DNA from 4 places in the Alteromonas macleodii ATCC 27126 genome. Region 2 is predicted to be linked to each of the others. Evidence: predicted binding sites of a transcription regulator. Region 2 holds the regulator's gene; each other region holds the start of a gene.
What was found. Region 2 encodes FNR, which switches genes on or off when oxygen is low (the NO sensors DNR and NnrR bind a similar motif). Its sites were predicted from a motif close to TTGATCTAGATCAA; they were not measured.
Positions count from the first base shown of each region.

Region 1 (6,099 bases), 1.7 Mb from region 2:
GTTTCAGGTTCTAAGTTTGGGTTGCCGATGAAGCTTGCTGGGAAGTAGCCAAAGCGCTCGGTGAAGGTGGGGGTTTTAACAGCTTTACCATAGCTGGTAAAAACAGCGTAGTAATCGTTAAGCTGCCATGTAAGGCCACCGCGATAACTTACGGCATTGTCGAACTCACTGTTGTTGTCGAATCGTGCGCTTAGTGTTGCGGTTAGCGACTCGGTTAGCTGGCCATTTGTCTCGGCAAATACGCTATAAGTATTGTCGTGCTGCTTCTGGTTCGGATCGCCAAATGCAATTGGGCCGCGCTGGGTAAAAAGGCGCTGTAGGTATTCAACACCGCCAGCAAAATCCCAGTTATCCATGGTATAGAAACCTGTCCAGTTTAGCTCTATGCGCTCACCAGTGGTGCCGCCAGTGTCTGCACCTGACTCAGTGTTATCGTTATCGTCTTTGCGATAATGCGCACTTAGCGCTGAGCGATAACCTGTATTTTCCGGAGCAAATTCCCATCTTAATTTCGCGCTAATTTGTGAACCATCCGTCACGTTATCTGAGTCAGCAGGAAGGCCTGTCGTCACAAAATCAGTGCTGTCGTAATCGTTCTCGTACTGAACCGTGCGAAGGTTAGCTATTAACGTATGCTCCGACGTTGCGGCATAATTAATATTAATGCCAGCGGTCATGTTGTCGTAGCCATCATCTTCGTTACCAACACGAGATACGTTGTCACCGTCGGTACGTATGTAGCTGGCGTATGCAGAAATACCTACGTTATCGCTTTGCGAGCGCGCGTTCATGCTGCCCTGCAACGTACCTTGTGTGCCAACGCCAGCAGAGAAGTCTACGTGTGACGCATTATCGGCAAACTGGCCTGATTTCGTAGTAATGCTCAATACACCACCGATAGCGCCGCTGCCCCATCTTGCGCTCTGCGGGCCTCGAAGAAGTTCTATGCGCACCACGTTTGCGCTAGTTAAGTGAGCAAGGTCAACTAGGCTTCCTTGGCCTACGTCGTTGGCAACAACGCCATCAATTAAAACAAGTAGATGGTTGGTTTCACCGCCGCGCACGCGCAGCTCTGTTAAGCCACCAGGACTGCCTGACTGAGACAAGCTAACGCCAGGTAGGCCGCGAATTAGATCGGTAAGTTGAAGTGCGCCCGAAGCTTTAATGTCGCTTTCAGTTAGCACCGATACTGAACCAGGAAGTTTGGTTAACGAAATAGGCAAACGCGTGCCTGTTACTGTTAAAGTTTCAATATCTTGGTCAGAAGTTTGAGCAAAGGCAGGTGTGCTTAAGCACGAAATAACTGCAGCGCTAAGGGCTGCTTTAGTAAAATGTGTACGCATGGTTTTTATGTTGTCTTTGATGCGCTCCACCCGAGCACATGATTAGGGAAAGTGCACGCATTGCTTAATTATGGATGTGAGCAAGCAAACGACACCATGAAGTACAGGCCGGTATCCGGGCTTACTCACCATTACTAAAAATGTAATAGCTCTTTTGCCTTCCCATCTAATGGCGTTTAATACGTAACGCATAAAAGACAGTGGCGTATGAAAAGAAAACGACAACGCGTTGAGTTTACCGTTGCGGGGGCAGCATCAGTTTTTCACTGATTTCCCGTTTAACCCTTGTCGCCGTAGTTAATACCAATCCGCATAGATAATTGCCCACTCACGCTGAGTGGGTAATTATCTATGCGGACTGGTATAATACGGAGCTAGACAAGAGCACCTACACACTGTCGATTATATCTAAGTTAAAAAGTGATAGCGAATACGGTTTCTTATACCTTACGCTTTTTCGTAACCGCCATAAGATTATCGGCAACGGTCATCGAAAAAGCGTTTTTTCAGCAGTAAAGGGGCTGGCTCAATATCCTAATTTCAGTGGAGGCTCTTGAAGGGCCGATAGCTGTTCTTTCAGAGCAAGTATTTGGCCTTCCCAGTATTTGTCTTCAGCAAACCAAGGAAATGCCCGCGGAAAAGCAGGGTCTTCCCAGCGTCGTGAAAGCCATGCCATGTAATGCACCATTCGCATAGCGCGGAGGGGCTCAATAAGTGGCAACTGTGCAGTGTCAAACGGGTGAAACTCCTCGTATGCTTCAACCAAAGTATCGATCTGCAATAGTTGTTGTTGGCGGTCGCCGCTTAGCATCATCCACAAATCTTGGATAGCAGGGCCCATGCGGCAATCATCTAAATCAACGAAGGTAGGGCCATCGCGCCACAGTATATTGCCTGGGTGGCAGTCACCGTGAAGCCGAATACTTGATGTTGGCTTATACGCTTTTTTCGTGGCATCAATAACGGGGTTAAGTATGGCAAAAATGCTGTCTTTAGATGCTCTGGCAGCAGTGTGCTTTTCATAAGCACCTGCTTCGGTTCATCGAGGTAACTTTCAATATCAATCGAGGGACGATGTGCAAACCCTTTAGCATGGGCCACGCGGTGGATACGGCCAATGAAACGCCCCATCCATTCGAGTTGATCAAGGTTGTCATTTTCGAATTGTCTACCGCCCACCGAAGGAAATAACGCAAATCGATAGTCAGTTTCGGCCACGGTGTGATGATGCAGCGTGCTGCCATTGAGAGAAATGGGCGCAGCCAATGGAATTTCGTTATCGATTAGCTCTGCAGCAAACGCGTGTTCTTCAAGAATTTGAGCGTCGGTCCATCGACCTGGGCGATAGAATTTTGCTACATAGCGCTGACCGTCTTCAGCCAAAAACTGATAGACGCGGTTTTCATAACTATTTAGTGCTAGCAAACCGCTTTGAAGAAAAATGCCCTGACTTTCCAGGGCATCTAATATGGTGTCTGGGCTAAGCCCAGAGAATGAAAAATCTGTCATCGATAAAGGAATTTAGTTGGCTCATCAACGGTAACCGTTTCCCCATCAATAGTGGAGGTTACACTGATAAAAATATCGGTAACCGTATCTTCCAGATTATAGGCGTCAGTTGCAACTGAAATTGGCGTGCTATACACCGCACCGCCTTCAACTGTTACAGTTTGCTCACCAATGTACTTGTAGTCAGGCAAACCTTTTACAGCAATAGAGTAGGTTTGGGTTTGCTGAGTTTTGTTAAGTACTTTTATTGTATAAACGTTCTCAATTAGCCCTTCATTCGTTTCGCGGTATAGCGAGTTTCTGTCGCGGATAATGTCAACTTCGGTGGGGCTGCGCATCCAAATATTGGCAAACAGCAAGCCTATCATCACCACTAAAACTACAAAGTAACCAATTAACTTTGGACGTAAAATATGAGTCTTACCGCCAGCTAGTTCTTCTTCAGAGGTAAAGCTTATCAGGCCTTTAGGATAACCCATTTTATCCATAACACCGTTACACGCATCAACACAGGCGCCGCAGTTGATGCATTCGTATTGTAAGCCATTTCGTATATCGATACCGGTTGGGCATACCTGAACACACAGGTTGCAGTCTATACAGTCGCCTAACCCTTTTTCTTTTACTTGCTCGTGACTAAGTTTGCGTGGTCGCGGGCCGCGTTGCTCTCCACGCTTTGCATCGTACGATACCGTAAACGTGTCTTTGTCGAACATGGCAGACTGAAAACGCGCATACGGGCAAATGTGCGTGCACATGATTTCGCGCATGTAGCCAGCGTTTCCGTACGTACATACGGCAAAGAAAATAACCGATAAACCTGCCCAGAAGCTGGTGTTAAATGTTACAAAATCGATAAACAGTTCATCAATTGGCGTAAAGTAGCCAACGAAGGTTAAAGCCGTTAACAGCGCTACCAATACCCAAGCGGTGTGCTTAGCTGTTTTACGCAAAAATTTATCTGCATCCATTTTGCGTGCATCTAGCGCTATACGCTTGTTGCGCGGGCCTTCGAATTTCTCTTCGAACCACGTATAAATGTATACCCACGTTGTTTGAGGACACATAAATCCACACCACACTCGACCAGCGAAAGTGGTGACGAAGAACAGCGCAAAGGCGGAAACAATAAATATATAGGCCAGTAAAGTGAGATCTTGAGGCCATAAGGTTAGAGAGAATATAGTAAATCGCTGCTCGCCGATGTCGAGTAGCACGGCTTGATGCCCGTTGTACTGAATCCATGGAATGATGGCAAAGAGGCCCAAAAAGAAAAGGCCAAACATGCGTCTAAACGTCTCCAGAGGGCCTTGTACAGCCCGCACATAAATACGGCTACGAGAGTCGTGGCGTTTACCCTCAGGTCCACCTTTGGGTTTATGTACTTTTACCGGTGTAACGGTCTTTACCGGTATTTGTTCATTCATAGCTTAACCTTGTGTGACGTAACGAACTGCCTGTGCAGTATAACTGCGTTCAAAACGTCATATTTAATGTAGATCAATAATGCGGCGTATGGTGTATCTTTTTAAAGTTTCAGTCAATACTGAAACTTCAGAACGTAAGTCGTTTTTTGTTTTGATTTCCTCAGTCTATGTAACTTTGTAAATAGTTAAATACAGCTACGTGAATAATGAGGATTAATATAACGGCCAGATGCCATTTGATGTCCAACATCGACGATTAGGCTTTACCTACTATACATGAGTATAGTTTGCTGTATTTACAGGTAAACCGATATGACCCTATTATCGTCGATAATAATGTGGTCAATTACCGTTTGAATCGTGTACAGTGAGCATTGTGAAAATGTAAATTGGCAAAGTGTAGTTGAGCACATAGTGAGAAAGGTGCTAAAAAATTGGCGCTATTTGTAGTAAACGTCTGTCAAAGTTAGCTGAGAAGTCATGTTAAGGTTCTTTATCATCGCTGCTGAAATTATTGTTTTGGTAATTGTGCTGCGGTCTCCTTTTGTTCAGTATCTCTTTGAAGATATCCAGAACTCGCTTTCTGAATGGCTAGTTTCAATTGCCACCTTACCGGAGCGAGAAGAACTGCGTAGTTTACAAGATAAAATTAATATCCAGCTGAGTCCCTTAAAGCCTTACCAGCAAACATATGTTCAGCAAATCACCGCTGATAGCGCAAGCGTTAAACGTTTTTATCACACCTATTGTGAAAAGGACGATATAAACCCCAACTTTACGGGAACTAAACGCGTTCAACTATGCCTAATCATTAAACAGTCGTCAGTTATGCAAGTAGCAAAGCGAGACTAGCCAATTTTAACAAGGTTGGTTAAATATAAAGCTGATATAAAAGCCGACAATTGCTGCATGCTAAGCTTTCTCTAAATGTCTTGCTAACTCATAGTTTAAACGACTGAATTTAGGAGCATAAAAGTGAATAAATTACGTACTTTTTCTTGTTTAAGCTGCGCCACAGCGGTGGGACTCCTTACCGTTTTTGCTCCCACTCAAGCCGCTGAGGTGAAGATAACGTGGGAAGAACCTGAGTCTTATAGCGATGTAAGACCAACCAATGAATCTCGTAAACGGTTCCGCGAACGAACGCTACAAGAGCTTGAAGAACATATTGTAGATTTGGCCAGTGATTTACCTGAGTCGCAAGTGCTGTCAATGACAGTAACAAACGTTGATTTAGCTGGCCAAGTTTGGCCAAGCCAGTTTGTCGGTTTCGGTAACGGCGCCGGTAGCGACGTCCGTATCATTAAGCGCGTTGATATTCCTAGAATGACATTTAGCTACTCGTTGGCTAATGCCGACGGTCAGGTCATTTTAAGTGGTGAAGATGTGAAACTTAAAGATATGGATTTTATGGAGTCGAATATTCGTCGCAATCGCACGGAATCGCTTTCTTATGAAAAAGCGATGCTTAACGATTGGTTTTCAGATACCTTTTCAACCCAAGTAGCAGCGAACGACTAATAGTTTCATTCAAATCATAATAAAAAAGGTCACATATAGTGACCTTTTTTGCATTCATAGTCCATATTTCACGGGCTATAGCAGTATAAGCTGCCTACAGATAATCAAACTCATTACCTGATATTGCAAGGGTGCTTTCAGGGCCAACTTTATAAGCGGCTTTGTGCGCATCGCGACGTACTAAGATACGTTCCATGTAGAAGTCACGTGTCTTCATCTTAGACGCTGCAAGTACCGCATTACCTGATGCCTGCGCTTTGTCGGCCATGCTGTACCACAGTACACCAATCAAGGAATAA
Region 1 is NC_018632.1:647,052-653,150, forward strand. Features, by position in the region: gene MASE_RS02835 (TonB-dependent receptor plug domain-containing protein) at 1-1,343, opposite strand, end outside; cobalamin riboswitch at 1,432-1,666, opposite strand; partial or broken gene MASE_RS02840 (serine/threonine protein kinase) at 1,870-2,852, opposite strand; gene ccoG (cytochrome c oxidase accessory protein CcoG) at 2,849-4,279, opposite strand; gene MASE_RS02850 (hypothetical protein) at 4,760-5,131, shown strand; gene MASE_RS02855 (DUF3016 domain-containing protein) at 5,255-5,800, shown strand; gene MASE_RS02860 (acyl-CoA dehydrogenase family protein) at 5,895-6,099, opposite strand, start outside.
Region 1: the regulator FNR is predicted to act here: its motif matches at 4,343-4,356, upstream of ccoG (cytochrome c oxidase accessory protein CcoG).

Region 2 (6,099 bases):
GGGCAACAACGAGACATGTGTTGTCCTGGCTGCTTAGCGGTAGCTGAAGCGATCGTTAACAACGGCCTTGAAGACTATTACCAGTTTAGAACCGAACCGGCGCAAAAATCTGACGACGGTATTTTAGAAACGTTAGATAAGCTCAAAGTCTATGACGACCCTTCCCTTCAAGAAGAGTTCGTGTTTGAAGAAGGTCAGGACAAGCAGATTCAATTAACCCTTGAAGGTATTACGTGCGCTGCATGTGGCTGGCTTATCGAAAAGCAGTTGTCGAAAGTAGAAGGAATAAAGCAAGTCGCGGTGAACGTTCAAGAGCGCCGCGCTTTAGTCACTTGGTCACCGTTTCAAATTAAGCTTAGCCAAATTCTATCTACGCTAAAACGCATTGGTTATGTTGGGTCACCATTTCACCCCGACGAACACGAAGCCAGTTATAAACGCGAACAGAAGACCTTTCTAAAAAAGCTTGGCCTAGCAGGCATTATGACCATGCAGGTTATGATGCTGATGACTGGGCTTTATTTGATTGGTTCGGCGCCATTGAGTTAGAGACCCGCCAATATTTTTATTGGGTTGCCCTTACGCTTACTACACCTGTGGTGCTGTATTCAGGCAGCACCTTTTATGTGGGCGCCGCTAAAGCGCTAAGCGCCAAAACGGTTAATATGGACGTACCCGTTACGCTCGCCATATTCGGTACTTACATTGCTGGAATTCGCTCTACAGTATTAGAGCAAGGTGAAGTGTATTTCGAATCCATCTGTATGTTTATTTTTCTGCTGTTACTTAGCCGATTCTTAGAACATCGCAGTCGTCATCGCGCCGCACAGATCTCTGCCAATATGATGCAGTATGTGCCCGTATCAGCGACCAAACTAAATCCGGATGGCAGCCTAACCGAGTGTCTGGCTAAGCAGCTAAAAATTGATGACGTAGTACTGGTGAAGCCTGGTGAAACAGTCCCCATTGATGGGGTGGTAACCGACGGCAACGCGGCGGTTGACGAATCTATGCTTACCGGTGAATTTAACCCCGTGCGTAAGTCGAACAGTAGCCCGGTATACGGCGGCACGGTTTGTCAAGATGGTACGCTAACCATTACGGTTACGCAGACCCTTAAAAATGCGCTGGTAAATCAAATTGTAAGGCTGCAAGCAAGTGCCATGGCGAGTAAACCTAAAGCAGCGCAGATAGCCGATAATTTTTCTCGCTATTTCGTTACCGCGGTATTGCTGATTTCGGCGTTAACCTATGGCTTTTGGACGTATCAGGGTAGCGACGAGGCATTTTGGATCACCATATCGGTGCTGGTTGCAACCTGCCCTTGCGCATTAGGATTGGCTACGCCATCAGCGTTAACCTGCGCTATGGCAAAATTAAACAGACAAGGTATTTTACTAAAACGCGCCGATGCGCTTGAACAAATTACTGACATTGACACCATCGCATTAGACAAAACCGGCACGCTCACAAAAGGCAAATTTACTATTTCAAATGCCTGGTACGCTGACGGTGTGGATAGTAATAGTGCGCTATCAATTGCCCGCGCTTTGGAGTCACGCTCTGAACATCCGATTGCCAAAGCCTTTAGCGACGGTATAGCCTTTAGCGACGGTGTAGCCCTAAGCGAGACTTCTGCCTCTAGCGGCAGTGCTGACGCTATCGATAACACGGTACACAAAGTGACTAATTTTACCGTTACGCCAGGAGGTGGTATCAGCGGTGAGATCAATGACACGTTGTTTTCTATGGGTTCTGCAGCATTCAGCGTTCACGAATCACAGCTAAAACTCATTGAAGCGTTCCCTTCAGCTAACGTGTTTCTCACGGTTAAGGGGCGTATTATGGCGGCGTATGAAGTAAAGGATTCACTAAGAGAAGATACGCAAGAAACTCTCGATATATTAGCTGCAAGCCATACCCTCGCCGTTTTAAGTGGTGATACACAGCAAAACGTTAATGCGCTTACCGCACCATTGCCAATTTCGACCGCTAAAGGTGGCCTAACACCTGAGCAAAAGTACGAAGCCGTTCAAGCTATGCAGCAATCTGGCGCGAAAGTGATGATGATGGGGGATGGTATTAACGACGCTCCAGTTCTTGCCAGCGCTGATGTGGCGATTGCAGTGGGTAATGCCACAGACGTGGCTAAAACTGCCGCCGATGTGATACTGCTTGGCGATCAACTGCTTTCTGTACCAGAGCTTATTCGAACTGCGCATCAAGTGAAGCAAAAAATAAGGCAAAATATCGGCTGGTCGGTAGGTTACAACGTTTTGATCTTACCTTTCGCCGTATCAGGCCTACTTTCACCGTGGATGGCTGTTGTTGGTATGTCGTTAAGCAGTATCATTGTGGTCACAAACTCAACGCGACTTTTGAGCAAATAGCATGAGTATTATTTACGTATTAATTCCAATCGCCATCATCATTGTTGCCGTCGCTATCGTGATATTCTTTTGGGCGGTGAAAACCAATCAATTTGAAGATTTAGATCGCCAAGGTTATAGCATATTGTTTGACGATGATCTTCCGCCAGAAGAAAAAAAGCTAGCTGAGCAACGCAAGCAACTTCAAGACAGTAAAGTAGACAAAAGCCAAGCGCCACATGGAAGGGATTAACTACTTCTCTGCCTTTCTTATCGGCTTAGCCGGCGGAGTTCACTGTGTGGGAATGTGCGGTGGAATTGTCGCTGCGTTAAGGATGGTATCGCCTAAAGGCGCTTCAGCACTACCCTATACCCTCGCCTATAACATGGGACGTATAGTGAGCTATACCATCGCCGGAGCAATAACCGGGGCACTTGGAAAAATTGCAGCAGATTATATACCTCTTGCCAACTATGCCCTTTCCCTACTTAGCGGAATCATGTTGCTTCTACTGGCGTGTTATTTGGGTAAGTGGTGGACTGGCTTAACAGTGCTGGAAAATGCGGGTAAAGGCCTATTTTCCAAAGTCCAGCCGCTTTCAAAACGCTTTTTGCCATTTAAGACCCCTTTAAGTGCGTTGCCTTATGGTTTTATTTGGGGTTGGCTTCCTTGCGGTTTGGTGTATTCCACACTTACCTGGTCTCTCGCGGCGGGTAACGCGCTAGAAGGCGCTGCTATTATGTTCTTCTTCGGTTTGGGTACATTACCCACCTTGCTCGCTGCAAGCGCTGGTAGCCAATATATTGTTCAAAGTTTTCAACATAACCATTTTAGACAAATTATTGCAGTAATAATGGCAATATATGCAGCTTATCTTATTCATGGCGCAATCGTTTAAAAATGGGTGTATTATTGTCGGGTATTCTTTTAGAGAGCGTGCATTATGAGCAAAGGAAGCCAATTTTCTATTCACTGTCAAAACTGTAGTTTCAGTCACCTGTGTTTACCGGTGGCGTTAAACAAAACAGAAATCGAGTCTCTTGACGATATTATTGAACGCAAGAAGCCGCTTCATAAAGGTGACACGCTGATTCAAACTGGTGATAAATTCCGTTCTCTATTTGCAGTGAGAACCGGTTCATTCAAATCATTTGTGACTAATACCGAAGGTGAAGAACAGATTACCGGCTTCCACTTTCCTGGTGACATTATCGGTTTCGATGCATTAAGAGAGAACAAGCACCAAAGCTATACCTCTGCGTTAGAAACTGCCATGGTGTGTGAGCTTCCCTACGAGACCCTCGACGAAATGTCAGTGCAATTTCCAAAGCTACGTCACCAGATCATGAGCTTCATGAGCGCTGAAATAAAACAAGATCACGACATGATCATGCTTTTAAACAAGCGAACTGCAGAAGAGCGCTTACTGTATTTCATCTCACACCTGTCGCAACGCTTTGAAGAGCGTGGCTTTTCCCATAGAGAATTCCACTTAACCATGACGCGCAACGAAATTGGAAACTATTTAGGATTAACGATTGAAACGATTAGTCGTCTGTTAAGCCGTTTTCAAAAAGACAACATCATAAAAGTAGACGGCAAGCTTATTACTATTTTGGATTTCGATAGGCTAAACACCAAACTAGCGGCGCTTAACGGCCCTAGCGTTGTCTGCGGTTAGTCCTTTTTAAGTGTTAAATAAGGCGCGCACTAAGCGCGCTTTTTTGTAACCTGTGTTAGCCACTTATCTACCCTTTCAGCGCCACGCCGGTTGCTCCATATTCAATTAGGTAGGTTCACTCATGGTCGCCTCGTAAAATTCTTGATCTAAAACAACTTACGTTTTTCCCAATGTCGTTTATAGTTAGTATTAGAAAGCTTCGATTTCGACAGCCGCTACTAAGTTTCGTAGTTAGGGGGACGTTATGATTGAGTGTAAACGAATTCTGGCCGTGGTAGATGCCGAGCGCGATAACCAACCTGCACTAAGCCGAGCTTATGAACTCGCTTCAAAAACAGGCGCTTCAGTTACCGCAATGATGGTGGTATACGACTTATCTTATGATATGACGACCATGCTTAGCCCGGATGAGCGCGAGTCAATGCGCGATGCAGTTACAAAGGAGCATGCAAAATGGCTTGCCACCCACTTAAGAGAACAAGGATTCACTGAAACTGATATCGTTGTAGAATGGAATAATCGTGCGTATGAGTCGATTATTTACTACACCCTAAACAATCAGATAGATTTAGTGGTAAAGGCAACCAAAAAGCACGACGATCTTGCTTCTGTTATTTTCACCCCCACCGACTGGCATTTAATGCGTAAATGCCCTCGGCCAGTATTGCTCGTTAAAGAGCACGACTGGCCAGAAGGAGGAGAGATTATTGCTGCAGTAAACGTAGGCAGTGAAGACGATGAGCACGCCGCACTTAACGATAAGCTCACCCTCATTGCTAACGACTACGCCTCTTTATTGAAAGGGAGCGTAAATTTGGTCAACAGTTACCCTTCTACACCACTTAATATCGCCATAGAAGTGCCTGAGTTCGACCCCGATACCTATCACGACGCGGTAAAAAATCATCATTTAAAGGAAATGCGTAGTCACGCGTTAAAGTACGGTATTCCTGAGAACAAATGCGTAGTAAGAGAAGGCCTTCCGGAAAAGGTCATCCCGCAAGTGGCAAAAACACTGGATGCAGAGCTGGTAGTTATTGGTACCGTTGGCCGTGTGGGCATTTCAGCGGCCCTAATTGGTAACACTGCAGAACACGTGATCGACGAACTCAATTGCGATGTGCTTGCTATTAAGCCAGATGGATTTGTGTCGCCGTTGTCGGTGTAGTCTTTTTATCAGTACCGCATAGCCCGTGTTTGCCGTTACTTAGCGGCCAACACGGTATGTCACCAACAAATTTAACTTCACAAGCATGGTCTCGAAAAGCCGCTTTAATGTATAATGGTGGCTTTATAACAAACCAAGCTAGTTAATTATGAGTTTAGGCACAAACAGTGCTGACGCGTCGCCATTAAATGCTGCGCAAAGTAAGCAAAAGTACAACTTCAACAAACTTCAGAAACGACTTCGCCGCAATGTGGGTAAAGCCATTGGCGATTTCGGTATGATTGAAAACAACGACAAAGTAATGGTGTGTTTATCTGGCGGTAAAGACAGCTACACCATGCTAGATATTTTATTGTTTTTAAAGAAGATTGCGCCTATTCATTTTGATATCGTTGCGGTTAATCTTGACCAAAAGCAGCCTGGTTTCCCCGAACATATCTTGCCTGAATATCTAGAAAGCATTGGCGTTGACTACAAAATTGTAGAAGAAGACACCTACTCTATTGTTAAAGACAAAATTCCAGAGGGAAAGACAACATGCTCTCTCTGTTCTCGCTTGCGCCGTGGTATTTTGTACCGCACGGCAAAAGAGTTAGGTGCGACTAAAATTGCATTAGGTCATCACCGCGACGACATGCTAGAAACGTTTTTCCTCAATATGTTTCATGGTGGCAAGCTTAAGTCTATGCCGCCAAAGCTAGTCAGCGATAACGGTGAACACATCGTTATTCGTCCATTGGCGTACTGCACAGAAAAAGACATCGAGAAATATTCTCAAGCCGCTGAATTTCCGATTATTCCGTGTAACCTTTGTGGCTCACAAGAAAACCTACAGCGCCAAAACATAAAGGCTATGCTTCAAGACTGGAACCGTCGCTTC
Region 2 is NC_018632.1:2,325,740-2,331,838, forward strand. Features, by position in the region: partial or broken gene MASE_RS09845 (heavy metal translocating P-type ATPase) at 1-2,390, shown strand, start outside; gene ccoS (cbb3-type cytochrome oxidase assembly protein CcoS) at 2,392-2,622, shown strand; gene MASE_RS09855 (sulfite exporter TauE/SafE family protein) at 2,609-3,268, shown strand; gene fnr (fumarate/nitrate reduction transcriptional regulator Fnr) at 3,314-4,051, shown strand; gene uspE (universal stress protein UspE) at 4,296-5,219, shown strand; gene ttcA (tRNA 2-thiocytidine(32) synthetase TtcA) at 5,368-6,099, shown strand, end outside.

Region 3 (6,099 bases), 1.9 Mb from region 2:
CAAGTCCTGTGACATCACTCGCTGTTGCAGGAGACTGGTTTACTACCCAGTCATGAGCAATATGAGAAAAATAATAGAACCCAATAATCAAAGAAAAAAGCGACAAACACTTAACCACTACTTGCGCCATAAGCGAAGTGCGCAAGCCAAGCGACTGCGCCTTATCTATCTTATTGGACCACGCGTTCAGCGTTTGCCGGTTGGGAACTTTTTCTTTGATCACTGTGGTTTTGACTCATCTTTTTCGTTACTTAGTAACGAGAGCAAATCTCGCATTTCTTTTTCATTCTTTTCCAAGTGGTGGTGGGCTGGCTGCAAGAACCCTCAGCGGCAGGGACGCTGCTGAAGAGCCCCCCAAGGACGGGCTTACGGCGTGTTCTTGCGGCCAGCCTACCTCCGCTTCTACTCTTGGTCTTCGGGTCTATCCATATTTTCCGTCGACTCCAACCACATGGCGTTAATAATGCCAAAAGAGCACGCCAGTAAAACTCCTAAAATCCAAGCGAAATACCACATAACGTTCTCCTTAATAAATGGTGTGAGACTGGTCAAGGTCTTCATTTTTAATACGCCCGCGCATTACGTAAAAGCTATAAGCCGTGTAGCTAAGTACAATAGGCACAAAGATACAGGCAACGATAAACATTACGTTTAGCGTCATATGGCTAGACGTAGCGTCCCATACGGTTAAGCTCGCCTCTGGCATAGTGATGCTTGGCATTAAGAATGGGAACATAGAAAAGCCAGCCGTTAAAATAACGCCTGCTATAAATAGCGCACTCGATACAAACGCCATGCCTGCATTACCTTTCTTAGAGAAAAGCGCACAGGCCAGACCCGCAATAATACCCAGCACAGGTGCTGCCATCATAAGGGGGTATTTGCTGTAGTTGCTCATCCAAGCTCCAGCTTCAATGGCAACCTCTTTCTTAAGTGGATTTGACGTTGCAATAGTGTCGACTGCCGAGGTAATCACGAAGCCATCTAATCCAAATGCTACCCAAAGACCTGCAAGTACAAATAGCGTGACACCAGCCAGGCTTAACACAACCGATACTGCACGTGCGCGAACTTCAATAAAGCCATCGGTTTTCATTTGTAGCCAGGTTGCACCGTGATTCAGCAACATAGCCACAGATAGCAGTCCTGCCACCAGCGCAAACGGTGTTAAAAGGCCAAAGAACGAGCCTGTGTAAGTTGATTTAAGCGTGCTGTCCATTTCAAACGGTACGCCCAACAGCAGGTTACCAAACGCCACACCAAAGATAAGGGCTGGGATAATACCGCCAGCAAATAACGCCCAATCCCACGCTTTACGCCACTGCGGGTTAGGTAATTTACTGCGGTAATCAAAGCCTATCGGGCGCATCCAAAGGGCAATTAAGGTAAGGGCCAGCGCGAGGTAAAACCCAGAAAACGCAGTGGCGTAAATCATCGGCCACGCGGCGAAAATAGCGCCACCTGCGGTGATAAACCAAACTTGGTTGCCATCCCAATGCGGTCCTACCGTGTTTATCATTACGCGACGTTCTTTGTCATTTTTACCAATAAGCGTGAGCAGAGCTCCAACGCCCAAATCGAAGCCATCAGTAACCGCGAAGCCAATTAGCAGAACGCCAACCAAGCACCACCAAATGACTCTTAGTAATTCATAATCAATCATGCTTTTGCTCCTTGCTCATCAAGGTCAATAAGATCAAATTCAGTGTCAGGCTGCTTATCTGCAGGGGGAATCGGCCCTTTTTTGGCAAACTTCTTCATTAAGTAAAAACCAATAATGAACATGCCGGTGTAGAAAGCACTGTAGGCTACAAGGGTTATTACCACGTCGCTTACGGCGAGATTAGATACCGACGTATGCACCGGAAGCACCTCTGCAATTGACCATGGCTGGCGACCATATTCAGCGACAAACCAGCCAGCCTCACAGGCAATCCAAGGAAGCGGCAAACCGTAGAGCGCGCTTTTTAATAACCAGCGTGGCTTAGTAATCTTGTGTTTAGTGCTGTAGTAAAAGGCGCACACAAATAGCGCAAGCATAATAAAGCCAGCCACAACCATAAGGCGGAAACTCCAAAACAATGGGGCAACCGGCGGAATGCTGTAATCTACTGCCTGTTGAAGCGCGGCATCAGAAGGATTTGAAACGTTTTCAGTGAAAGGCTCTAGCAACATAGCGTAGCCCAAACTGTCTTTATTTTGGTCGAAGGCAGTACGTTGCTCAGCTGTCGCGGTGCCGTTTCTTACATCTTCAAGTACTTCATAGGCTTTAATTCCGCTTAGAATACGCTCGCGATTCTCTTCTTTAAGATCCTTAATACCTTTTACTTCTTCGGTTAACGAACGGGTAGCAATAATGCCCATTGCCCAAGGAATTTGAAGGGCGTACTCGGTTTCCTGCTTTTCGTCGTTTGGAATACCAAACACAGTAAACGGCGCAGGTGCAGGATGGGTTTCGTACTCAGCTTCAACTGCTGCCAGCTTCACTTTTTGTACATCACCAAGCTCATAACCACTTTCATCACCTAACACGATCACAGAAAGCGTTGAGGCTAGGCCGAAGCTAGCAGCTATGGCGAACGAACGGCGCGCAAAGGCGATATGCTTATGATTAAGCAGGTAGTAACTTGAAATTGCCAACACAAACATTGCGCCGGTCACGTAACCTGCTGATACAGTGTGAACAAATTTGACCTGTGCTACGGGGTTAAAAATAACCTCAGCAAAGCTGGTCATTTCCATACGCATGGCTTCAAAATTAAATTCAGCGCCTACCGGGTATTGCATCCAGCCGTTAGCAATCAAGATCCACAGTGCAGAGAAGTTTGAACCAATGGCCACCAGCCAAGTCGCCATCAAATGCTTCACCTTTGACATTTTGTCCCAGCCAAAGAAGAACAAACCCACGAAGGTAGATTCCAGGAAAAAGGCCATTAGGCCTTCGATGGCAAGTGGCGCACCGAAGATATCGCCTACATAGTGAGAATAGTAAGACCAATTCATTCCGAACTGGAATTCCATGGTTAAGCCTGTGGCTACACCAATGGCAAAGTTAATTCCAAACAGCTTTCCCCAGAATTGGGTCATCTGCTTATAAATTTCTTTACCCGTCATTACGTATACCGATTCCATAATGGCAAGTAAGAAACTAAGCCCCAAAGTTAAGGGTACAAATATAAAGTGGAACATTGCAGTTAATGCAAATTGCCACCGCGATAGTTCTATTAACGTATCGCTCATGGGTTATCTCCCTTGTATTTCGTGTGCGCGTTAAACGCTTAGCAGAAAAGTGGTTTAAAATTCAGTGATGAACACGTGAATATGCCGCATGGCAAGAGCACGGTTTATGCCATACATCAGTAATTTGGCTGCTTAAGCGCAATTACCGATAAACGGCGGTATTTTCGTACTGTGCAGATAAATTATTCCACGACCGAGCGTGTGGCTTATTGATCCAACGCAACAATTCATGGCGATGCATTCGCCATATTTGTCATTTAGGTGACAAATATGGCACAAGAGAAAGGTCACGTAGGTGAACATTGAGAGGTAGAGAATAGGGCGCGTTAGGGTGTATATGTGATTGTGAATGCACCCCGTAAATCACCCAATTCAAACCCTGTAGCTTGATCATTGGGATAGTGCTTTAGAATGGATTGTTTTACTGAAGGTGCCACATTGGCTCCGTGGCATGCCATGCACACCTGACCTTGTTCAATCGCCATCATGTACCTAAACTCACCGCTTTCGCTATCGTATTGATAAGTTTCAATAGGTCTTTTAGGGGCCAAATTGTCTTGCTTAGATTTGGTCAGTAATTGTGAAAACCACGCTAACTGCTCACGCTCCCATTGATCTGCCGCATTGTTTGGGTTCCTTACTTTCAGCGCGGTACGCCCAACCTCCCAGCCGTTTTGACTAAGCGCCAGAGCAATAGGAGCCGCTGCAATCTGGCATTCGTTAACGCCAGCCTCTAGCCCTCCTGATTGAATTGCTTGCTGTAGTCGTGACTTTAGCGCGCCTCCCAGTGCTTTCGCGTGTAATCGCGCTTCTTTGACTTTTTCCTGTACACTGTTTTCGCTTTTTTTCTCATTGGCAGTCACTGTATCTGCCAATGAATGAGCACTACTTGCCAATAAGCTTATCGCCACCAGCATTACGCTATTTTTCATTATAAAACTCTCTTTGGAATTGAATGAGTTGCTACCGAAGTATTGCCGTTTGTCTCAAACAGTGAACAAGCTCTATGCCAATATGATAAATTGCCACAATTAAATTAGAACAACCTAATATTCAGCTACCCATGAATATATCCATAGTACAAGCAATGATAGATGCGATAGATAAACCCGCAATCTTCATTAACCCAAGCTACGTTATTGAAGCTGTCAACCAGCCCTACAGAGACACCTACCCTGTGGATATAAAGCTTGGCTTTAGTACCTGCTATCAAGTCTCTCACCGCAACAGCAAACCTTGCGATAAGTGCGGCGAGCATTGCCCCATGCAAGAGAGTAAAGCCACAGGACGAGCGGCTAGCGTAGTACACGTTCATACCACCAGTGAGGGTCAAAGCTACTGCGACATCCTCATGCGCCCGATCTTCGACGGTAGCGGAGAATTATTAGGTTTCTTGGAAATACTCGATAAGCTTTCGTTTGCCTCAAACCGACCTTCAGCAGGAAAGATGGTCGGCGAATCAGAGGTATTTAAAGCAATGCTAAACAAAATAAATCGCGCCGCTAACTCAGATATTTCAGTACTACTGTTTGGCGAAACCGGCACGGGTAAAGAGCTGGTGTCCCAAGCACTTCACTCGAGTAGTCACCGTGCTGGCAAACCATTTGTTGTCATCGAGTGTACCGGCATGTCTGACACGCTGCTTGAAAGCGAACTATTCGGTTATGAAAAAGGGGCATTTACAGGCGCAACCACAAATAAGAAAGGGCTCGTAGAAGCAGCGGAAGGCGGCACATTGTTTTTTGATGAAGTCGGCGATATCCCACTTTCCACACAAGTAAAGCTTCTGCGGCTGTTCGAGTCTCAAACTTATCGACCTGTAGGAAGCACAGTGTCTAAAAAGGCTGATTTTCGTTTGGTGTGTGCATCACACAAAAATTTAAAGCACATGGTGGAAACGGGCGAATTCAGACAAGACCTCTACTACCGCATTGCCGGTTTTCCTATCAACCTCCCTTCTTTAAAACAAAGAAGACCAGATATAGCACTGATAGCCGCTCACTTTTTGGCAATGTCTAAAGAGAAAAAACGGTTTCATAAAAACGCGCTAGAAAAACTAACCAACTACCCGTTCCCAGGCAATATTCGCGAACTCAAAAACATTGTAGACCAAGCTATTTTACTGGCTGATGAAACCGTTATTTACGATACAGACTTACCCGAGCTCGATAACATAAGCTCTGATGCTATCAATGATGCCTCTTCATCTCACGGTAACGTTGTAACCTTAGACGAATTGGAACGCCAATACTTACGTCAGATTCACACGTCTTTTGAAGGCGATACCCAGCAACTTGCACAAGCGCTGGGAGTGAGTACCCGTACACTTTACAGAAAGCTGAAAAAAGCGGGGGTTGGAGATACGTAAAAAATAATAGGTAGAAAAATTACCAAAACGCAGGCTATGATAAAAAGGCGCTAACCAGATAAAGAAAAATGACTTTAAGACGCCTACTTACACTAACACTTTGCCTTTGTATGCTTTTGCAAAATGCATTAGCACTTGGCCTTGCTGCCCATACTATGCAGCAAGCACGTGCGTTTGTAGGTGAAGATATTGAACTTATTTGTACTGGCAAGACCATGCGCTACATTTCAATTAGCGCCACTGAGTTTGAAGGTGAGTTCGTTTTTGTTAGCCCCGAACTGCTCAAAGCACCCGCCGAGCACGTTGACTGTACCAATGGCACGTTAGCCGACTTACCTCAGGTTGACGAGCCACTACATGCCACATTACCTTTACTATCGCTGGTTCGCTATCGCGCTTTAGTCGCGCGTTTAGCGGCTAAGCCCTTTACAGATTTTGCTTACGCGGCGCCGCTAAGTCGTGCCCCACCACACGCATAACAACCTCCAAAA
Region 3 is NC_018632.1:4,247,522-4,253,620, forward strand. Features, by position in the region: gene MASE_RS18090 (ATP-binding cassette domain-containing protein) at 1-223, opposite strand, end outside; gene cydX (cytochrome bd-I oxidase subunit CydX) at 403-516, opposite strand; gene cydB (cytochrome d ubiquinol oxidase subunit II) at 527-1,663, opposite strand; gene MASE_RS18105 (cytochrome ubiquinol oxidase subunit I) at 1,660-3,240, opposite strand; gene MASE_RS18110 (Tll0287-like domain-containing protein) at 3,567-4,172, opposite strand; gene MASE_RS18115 (sigma-54 interaction domain-containing protein) at 4,328-5,608, shown strand; gene MASE_RS18120 (hypothetical protein) at 5,677-6,087, shown strand.
Region 3: the regulator FNR is predicted to act here: its motif matches at 3,450-3,463, upstream of MASE_RS18105 (cytochrome ubiquinol oxidase subunit I).

Region 4 (6,099 bases), 2.1 Mb from region 2:
ATCGAACGGCTAGATGAAAAGGTAAATAGCGTCTTAGCGTTGAATCCTAACGCGCTGACCGAAGCGAAGGCCATCGATAAACAACTAGCGAATGGCGAGACGCTCGGCCCTCTGGCAGGTATTCCCGTACTGCTAAAAGATAATATAGAAAGTGCAGAGATGCCCACCACAGCCGGCTCAATGGCGCTTATTACTAATGACACTGGTCGCGATGCGCCTATCGTAGAAAAACTGAAAGCGGCAGGGGCAATTATTTTGGGTAAAACCAATTTGTCTGAATGGGCAAACTTTCGATCTGAATCCTCTATCAGCGGCTGGAGTGCAGTTGGAGGGCTTACCCGAAACCCCCATATGCTATCAAGAAGTGCTTGTGGCTCGTCATCGGGCTCGGGCGCTGCCATGTCGCTTCGCCTCGCGTCACTTGCCGTGGGCACCGAAACCAATGGCTCTATTATTTGTCCGGCATCCATAAACGGGGTAGTCGGCTTTAAACCAACCGTGGGCTTGCTTTCCAGAACTCACATAGTGCCTATTTCTTTCAGTCAGGACACCGCAGGACCAATGACGTCTAACGTTCAAGACGCCTGGCTAATGACGGCAATCATGGCGGGCCCTGATGCAAGCGATAACGCGACACTAGATGCTGAGTCTCACCGCCCTTCTATGCCAACATCTTCAATGCTGGCTACAGATTTAAAAGGCAAGCGTATTGGTGTGGTTAGGTACCGCCAAGGCGATAACCCTCATGTACTGGCTGTTTATGAAAAGGCGTTGAACCAGCTTAAAGCATCGGGCGCGACGCTGGTGGACATCAGTGACTTCTCTCAGCCAGATTCATTTTGGGCAGACTCCTATAATGTTCTGCTGAGTGAGTTCCATCATAGTATTAACGAATACTTGTCGGGGTCTCCAGCAGAGCTTCCTGCAAGGAACTTGTCTGAGCTTATCGATTTCAATAACAAAACAGAGCGCGAGTTAGCGTTATTCAATCAAGACATTTTCGAAAAATCGCTCGCGTCGGCAGCCATTGACAGCGAAAAGTATCAAAATGCACTGCGCCTTATTCAAGACACGGCGGGCAAAAATGGTATTGATACGTTATTAGCAAAGCACAATGTTGATGTACTAGTTGCGCCCTCAAACAGCCCTTCTTTTTTAATAGACGGCGTATATGGTGACCATTCGCCAGTCGGTTTTATCGGTATCGGGTATTTGGCCGCAATTGCAGGATATCCGCATCTCACAGTGCCCGCTGGACAGGTGAAAGATCTTCCTGTGGGAATTAGCTTTATTGGTGGAAAGTGGCAAGACGAAAGCGTGTTGAAAATAGGTAGAGTCTTTGAAGCAAAACACGGCTTCTTCATTAAGCCTGGCCTTCTGCCTACACGTTTTGACAACCCAGCGCTAAAAGGTATCGAAGACGGAATTGACGTAGTTCGCTAGCGGGAAATGAGGATACATAATCGTATTTCGCCTCAACAGAAACGAAAAAAGCCCTTGGTTTAACTCAAGGGCTTTTGAACGTCTTTTCTTTCGATTGGTTAGCCAGGCTTTTTCACCCAAGCGCTACACCAGCCATCAGCGTTAACAAGCTTATTAGGGAAAATGTTACAAGGGCGGTGTTGTTCGCCATCGGCGCCCTGCACATACATGCAGTTTGCGCATTTTGCACCTTCAACAGTTGACGACGGTGTGTAGTTCAGTGCTTTTGCAGTAGGGTCATCAGCGCTCAATTGTTCTTGAGCCTGAGCACGTAACGCTACACCACCTAATGTAAGACCGATAACTGTCGAGCCAGAAAGCTTTAAAAAGTCACGGCGATTTACAGATTTCATAACATTCTCCTTAAGAGATAGAAACGATAATGATTCTTTTTTATTCAGTGCCTTAAACGCAAAAACCTGCCCAAAGAGGCAGGTTTTGTTTCATGTTTAAATACTATCTCTTTTTGAAAAAAGATCGAACGAAATGTCGCATTTTCGCTTGATCCAGATTAAATAAACTTCAGAGTTACAACCTTAAGTATTGAATGTAAGACCGTTGGACAGTTTATTAGTTCACTTCACGGTTAACTTTACATCGGGCTTTGCATACGCAAATTGCGCAATTCGTTGTGTGCTGTGGTAGCTGTCTAGGCCTGAGATACAGGCCGTTTGCGCTTGTTCTATATCTGCATAGCCGTCTGAATCTATTATTTGCTCAGGAACGTAGAGCTCCTGGATTTCGCCGATAACCATTTCGGTTTCATTAAGCAAAGTAAAATGCTGTGCTACTTTTAAGCCCATTTTAATTTCACTTTCTTTGACATACGGCGCACTGAAGGACTCACTGATCTGCGCGGTTAAACCAACGGCTTCAAATTCACTTTCATCTGGCGCATAGCGGGCTGATGTTTGGTGGGCTTTGTCGACCCAGTCAACAGCCACGTGATTTAGCGTATAAAAGCCCTGCTGTTTTATATTGCTCAACGTATCTCGCGTGACGGTATGAGGACGCATGATCATGCCAATGAGAGGCGGGTTTGCACCGACATGAACAATAGAGCTCACTATAGCCAAATTGTTTGTAACGCCGTTTGTTGTACCCACCAAAGTCGCCGATTTAAAACCAGACAAACTATTAATTAGGTTTGCGCGGTAGCGCTGTGCAAGGGCGTCTATATCACCGCGGGTAAACTGCTTAGTCATTCTCTCTTTCTGCCTCTATCTGAATGTCATCACCGTGCTGATAAGCAGTAAGTTCAATGGGCTGACAACACACTTGGCAGTCGAGCACCTGTACTTGGCCAACATCGTTAATTTCATCTATTTCAACATCATTTGGGGCCATACAGTAAGGACAGGAAAAGCTCATGGAACGAGTTAAACTCATATTTAAATGCCTTTGTAATCACTAATGCTATTTGTTACGTAATGCAAAGACGAGTGGATTTTCTTTTAGACACGCCCTTTGTATCTGATTTTAAGAGAAAAGGGCAAGACTGCCATTTGACGCTTATGAGTAATCAGAAAACTGGGTGCACAAATAATAGATGTGATAGACGAAAAAGGTGGCCTTGTGGCAAATAAAGTTGGTCAATGCCCGTGCTGTAATAGAGAAACTCGCCTTACTTACCATCATCTTATTCCGCGAAAAATGCACAGGCGTACCTATTTTAAAAAGCACTTTAGCAAAGCGGAGCTTCAGGACGGCATTTACATTTGCAGACAATGTCACAGCGGTATACATCGATTTTATGATGAGATGACGTTAGCCAAACACTACTTCAATTTGCAGCGTTTATTGGCAGATGCGCAGCTTTCTTCGTTCTTTCATTGGGTGTCTAAACAGCGCGTACGCGTGTAAAAGTACACGCTGTGCACTATTGGCAGCAGATGTGATACCCAATCGCGGAGGATTTAATTTGATTCGCGTGGCTGTATAAATATACACTGCTGGTGTTTTCATAGCCAAAGATACCTCATGCGAAAAGATTTACCGCCACGTTATTACCTTACACACTTTCACGAGTTCCTTGGGTTCTTTGAGGGTGCTAGCAGGGCGCTTCTAAGTGACGAAGCCACTGACTTTGTTAGGCGTTTTAAAGCGTTAGACGATGACAAACAGTGTATTGTTGTGCGCGCTGCAAATCGCAAGTATGCAGTGATTGACAGGACGCAGTTCAATTATAGCGAAATCGCTGTGCCACAAGAGCAAATAGATTGGCTTACCGACAACGGCTGGTTTGGTGACCTTACCCACGCTTCGCTTAATGACATCGCTGGTGTCTTGACCAAAGATGCTCTGCTTGAGCTACTTGCTGAATACGGCAGTATTCAGGGGCTCGCATCTCTCACCAAGCCTAAACTCGTGACGTTGCTTAATGAACATATCGAAGCTAGAGGCTGGCCAGAGCGTTTTTCGCTAGATAACTACTTAGTGTGCTTGTTCGACGATGCACTTCGCTATTTGCTGTTTATCTATTTTGGTAACACCAAAAGCCGCCTAAATCAGTTTTCTATGCGCGATTTAGGCGTAATGAGAACCCGTTCTGATTCCGTAACGGATACGGCGCGTTTTGAAACTAAAAGCGACGCCCAAGCGTCATGGTTTTACGCCAACCATTACAGCCAGTTAGCTTTTTATAACGATGATATGTTGCTTACCATTGCCGAAGGTGAACTGCCCATTACAGAAGGTGTGTCGGCCTGTTTTTATCGCGACCAGTTTCTCTATGCACTAGGTCTAAAAGTGCTGATGTTTGATAGAGCGAAAGGGCTAGAAGTATTGAAAGCGGCGCAAAGCGATAAGGCCAAAGAAAAGTGGTTAAGAGAGAGCTACAAGGACGGAAATGAAAATAGTGTTAAACAGACCCTTGAAGAGATAATTGATAATCCGCAATCGGATACGCTGTTAGCATTTGCAGAAGATTTCTATGCCCGTAAATACCACAAAAAACGCACCAGCACGGTTACCGACATGCTTCGCAATGCTAGCCGTACACTGGATATTGACGTAAGCCAAAATCAACAGGTTGAGCGTGGTGTGCTGGCGCATTATGCAAGGCACGGCATTGAAGGCTGGCGCACGGAAAACCGATTGTGGCGCAGTTTGTTCGGCCTTACCTTTTGGAGGCAACTTTACGAAGAAGACACGCTGGTTACGGAGTTTGATCGCAGGCCGTTATCGCTTAAACAGAATAACTTTTACGCCAAGTTTGAACACAGTATTGAAGCGTTGTTACAGGCGCTTGATAGCAAACAAAAACTGCGTTTTCATATTCACAAAATGGCCACGATGCACTATGGCAAAGTGAATAGCCTGTTTATGTGGTCTAGTCATTTGCTTACGCCTATAGAAGCGCTAATTGAGCATGGTTCGCTAGATTCGATTTATGCTTTACTTCGCATGATGTGCAAAGACTTTGAGAGCCTCCGAGATGGCTTCCCCGATATCATGGTATTTGACGGCGCACTTCGCTTTGAAGAAATCAAAGCGCCTGGCGATCAGCTTCGCCGAAATCAGCTGGTTTCAATTCAACGTTTGCAGCAAGCTGGATTTGACGTTGCGGTAACAACAGTGAAATGGATACGCGACCCAGCACAGCCTTATGTTGTGGTAGATATAGAGACCACTGGAGGAAACAGCAGCTACAACCGGATTACCGAAATAGGTATGGTAAAACTTGTGGGTGGGAAAGAGGTAGACAGGTTTCAAACCCTGTTAAATCCGCAGCGCCGAATTCCTAGCAACATTACCCGCCTTACTGGAATTTCGGATGACATGGTGGCAGATGCTCCGCTTTTTGCTGAAGTAGCGGAGCACGTGGCAAATTTCACCGAAGACGCTGTGTTCGTTGCTCACAACGTAAACTTTGACTACGGGTTCATTAAGCAAGAGTTTGCAAGACTAGAGCAAAGTTTCAGGCGACCCAAAATGTGTACCGTTCGCGAAATGCGTCGCACCTATCCTGGGCTGCCTTCTTACTCGCTGGCAAACTTAACAAAGCATTTTCACATAGAAATGGAGCAGCATCACCGCGCACTGAGCGATGCGAAAGCCGCCGCCGAGTTGTTGAAGCTAGCGTTTGAAAAAGACGATGAGCAAGTGAGCGTTTAAGTCGGCCACTAATTGTTTGGAACTTTAGCGTAGTTGAACTGAACAAAATGAGCCGAAAATAAGTATGTAGTGGGGTTAAACACGCATATTGAGATGTAAGAAATGGCATTAACTGAAGAACAAGAATCACGTGTAATTGAAATGGCGTGGGAAGACCGTACGCCTTTCGAGGCAATAGAGCGTTTATACGGGCTGCCTGAAAAAGATGTGATAAAGCTTATGCGTAAAAATCTCAAACAGAAAACCTTCAAGAACTGGCGAGAGCGCGTGTCGGGTAGAAAAACCAAACATGCCAGCCTGCGCCCTGATGGTGTGGACAGAGGATACTGCCCCTCTCAGTACAAATTTAAAGGCGCTAATAAGTAGCGTGTAGAAACCTTTCCTATAGAAGCGGAACTGCCTTACGTTGTCGCTGCCTTTATTTTTTGGGAGGCGAAATAGTAGTAATCGGCAAAAGAAACGCAGTCAACTGCTGACGCATGGGGGTAGGAAAAACGACCG
Region 4 is NC_018632.1:4,408,843-4,414,941, reverse strand. Features, by position in the region: gene MASE_RS18805 (amidase) at 1-1,443, shown strand, start outside; gene MASE_RS18800 (high-potential iron-sulfur protein) at 1,542-1,835, opposite strand; gene MASE_RS18795 (flavin reductase family protein) at 2,058-2,687, opposite strand; gene MASE_RS18790 (zinc ribbon domain-containing protein) at 2,680-2,871, opposite strand; gene MASE_RS18785 (hypothetical protein) at 3,058-3,345, shown strand; gene MASE_RS18780 (exonuclease domain-containing protein) at 3,463-5,598, shown strand; gene MASE_RS18775 (TIGR03643 family protein) at 5,701-5,964, shown strand; gene MASE_RS18770 (hypothetical protein) at 6,017-6,099, opposite strand, start outside.
Region 4: the regulator FNR is predicted to act here: its motif matches at 1,984-1,997, upstream of MASE_RS18800 (high-potential iron-sulfur protein).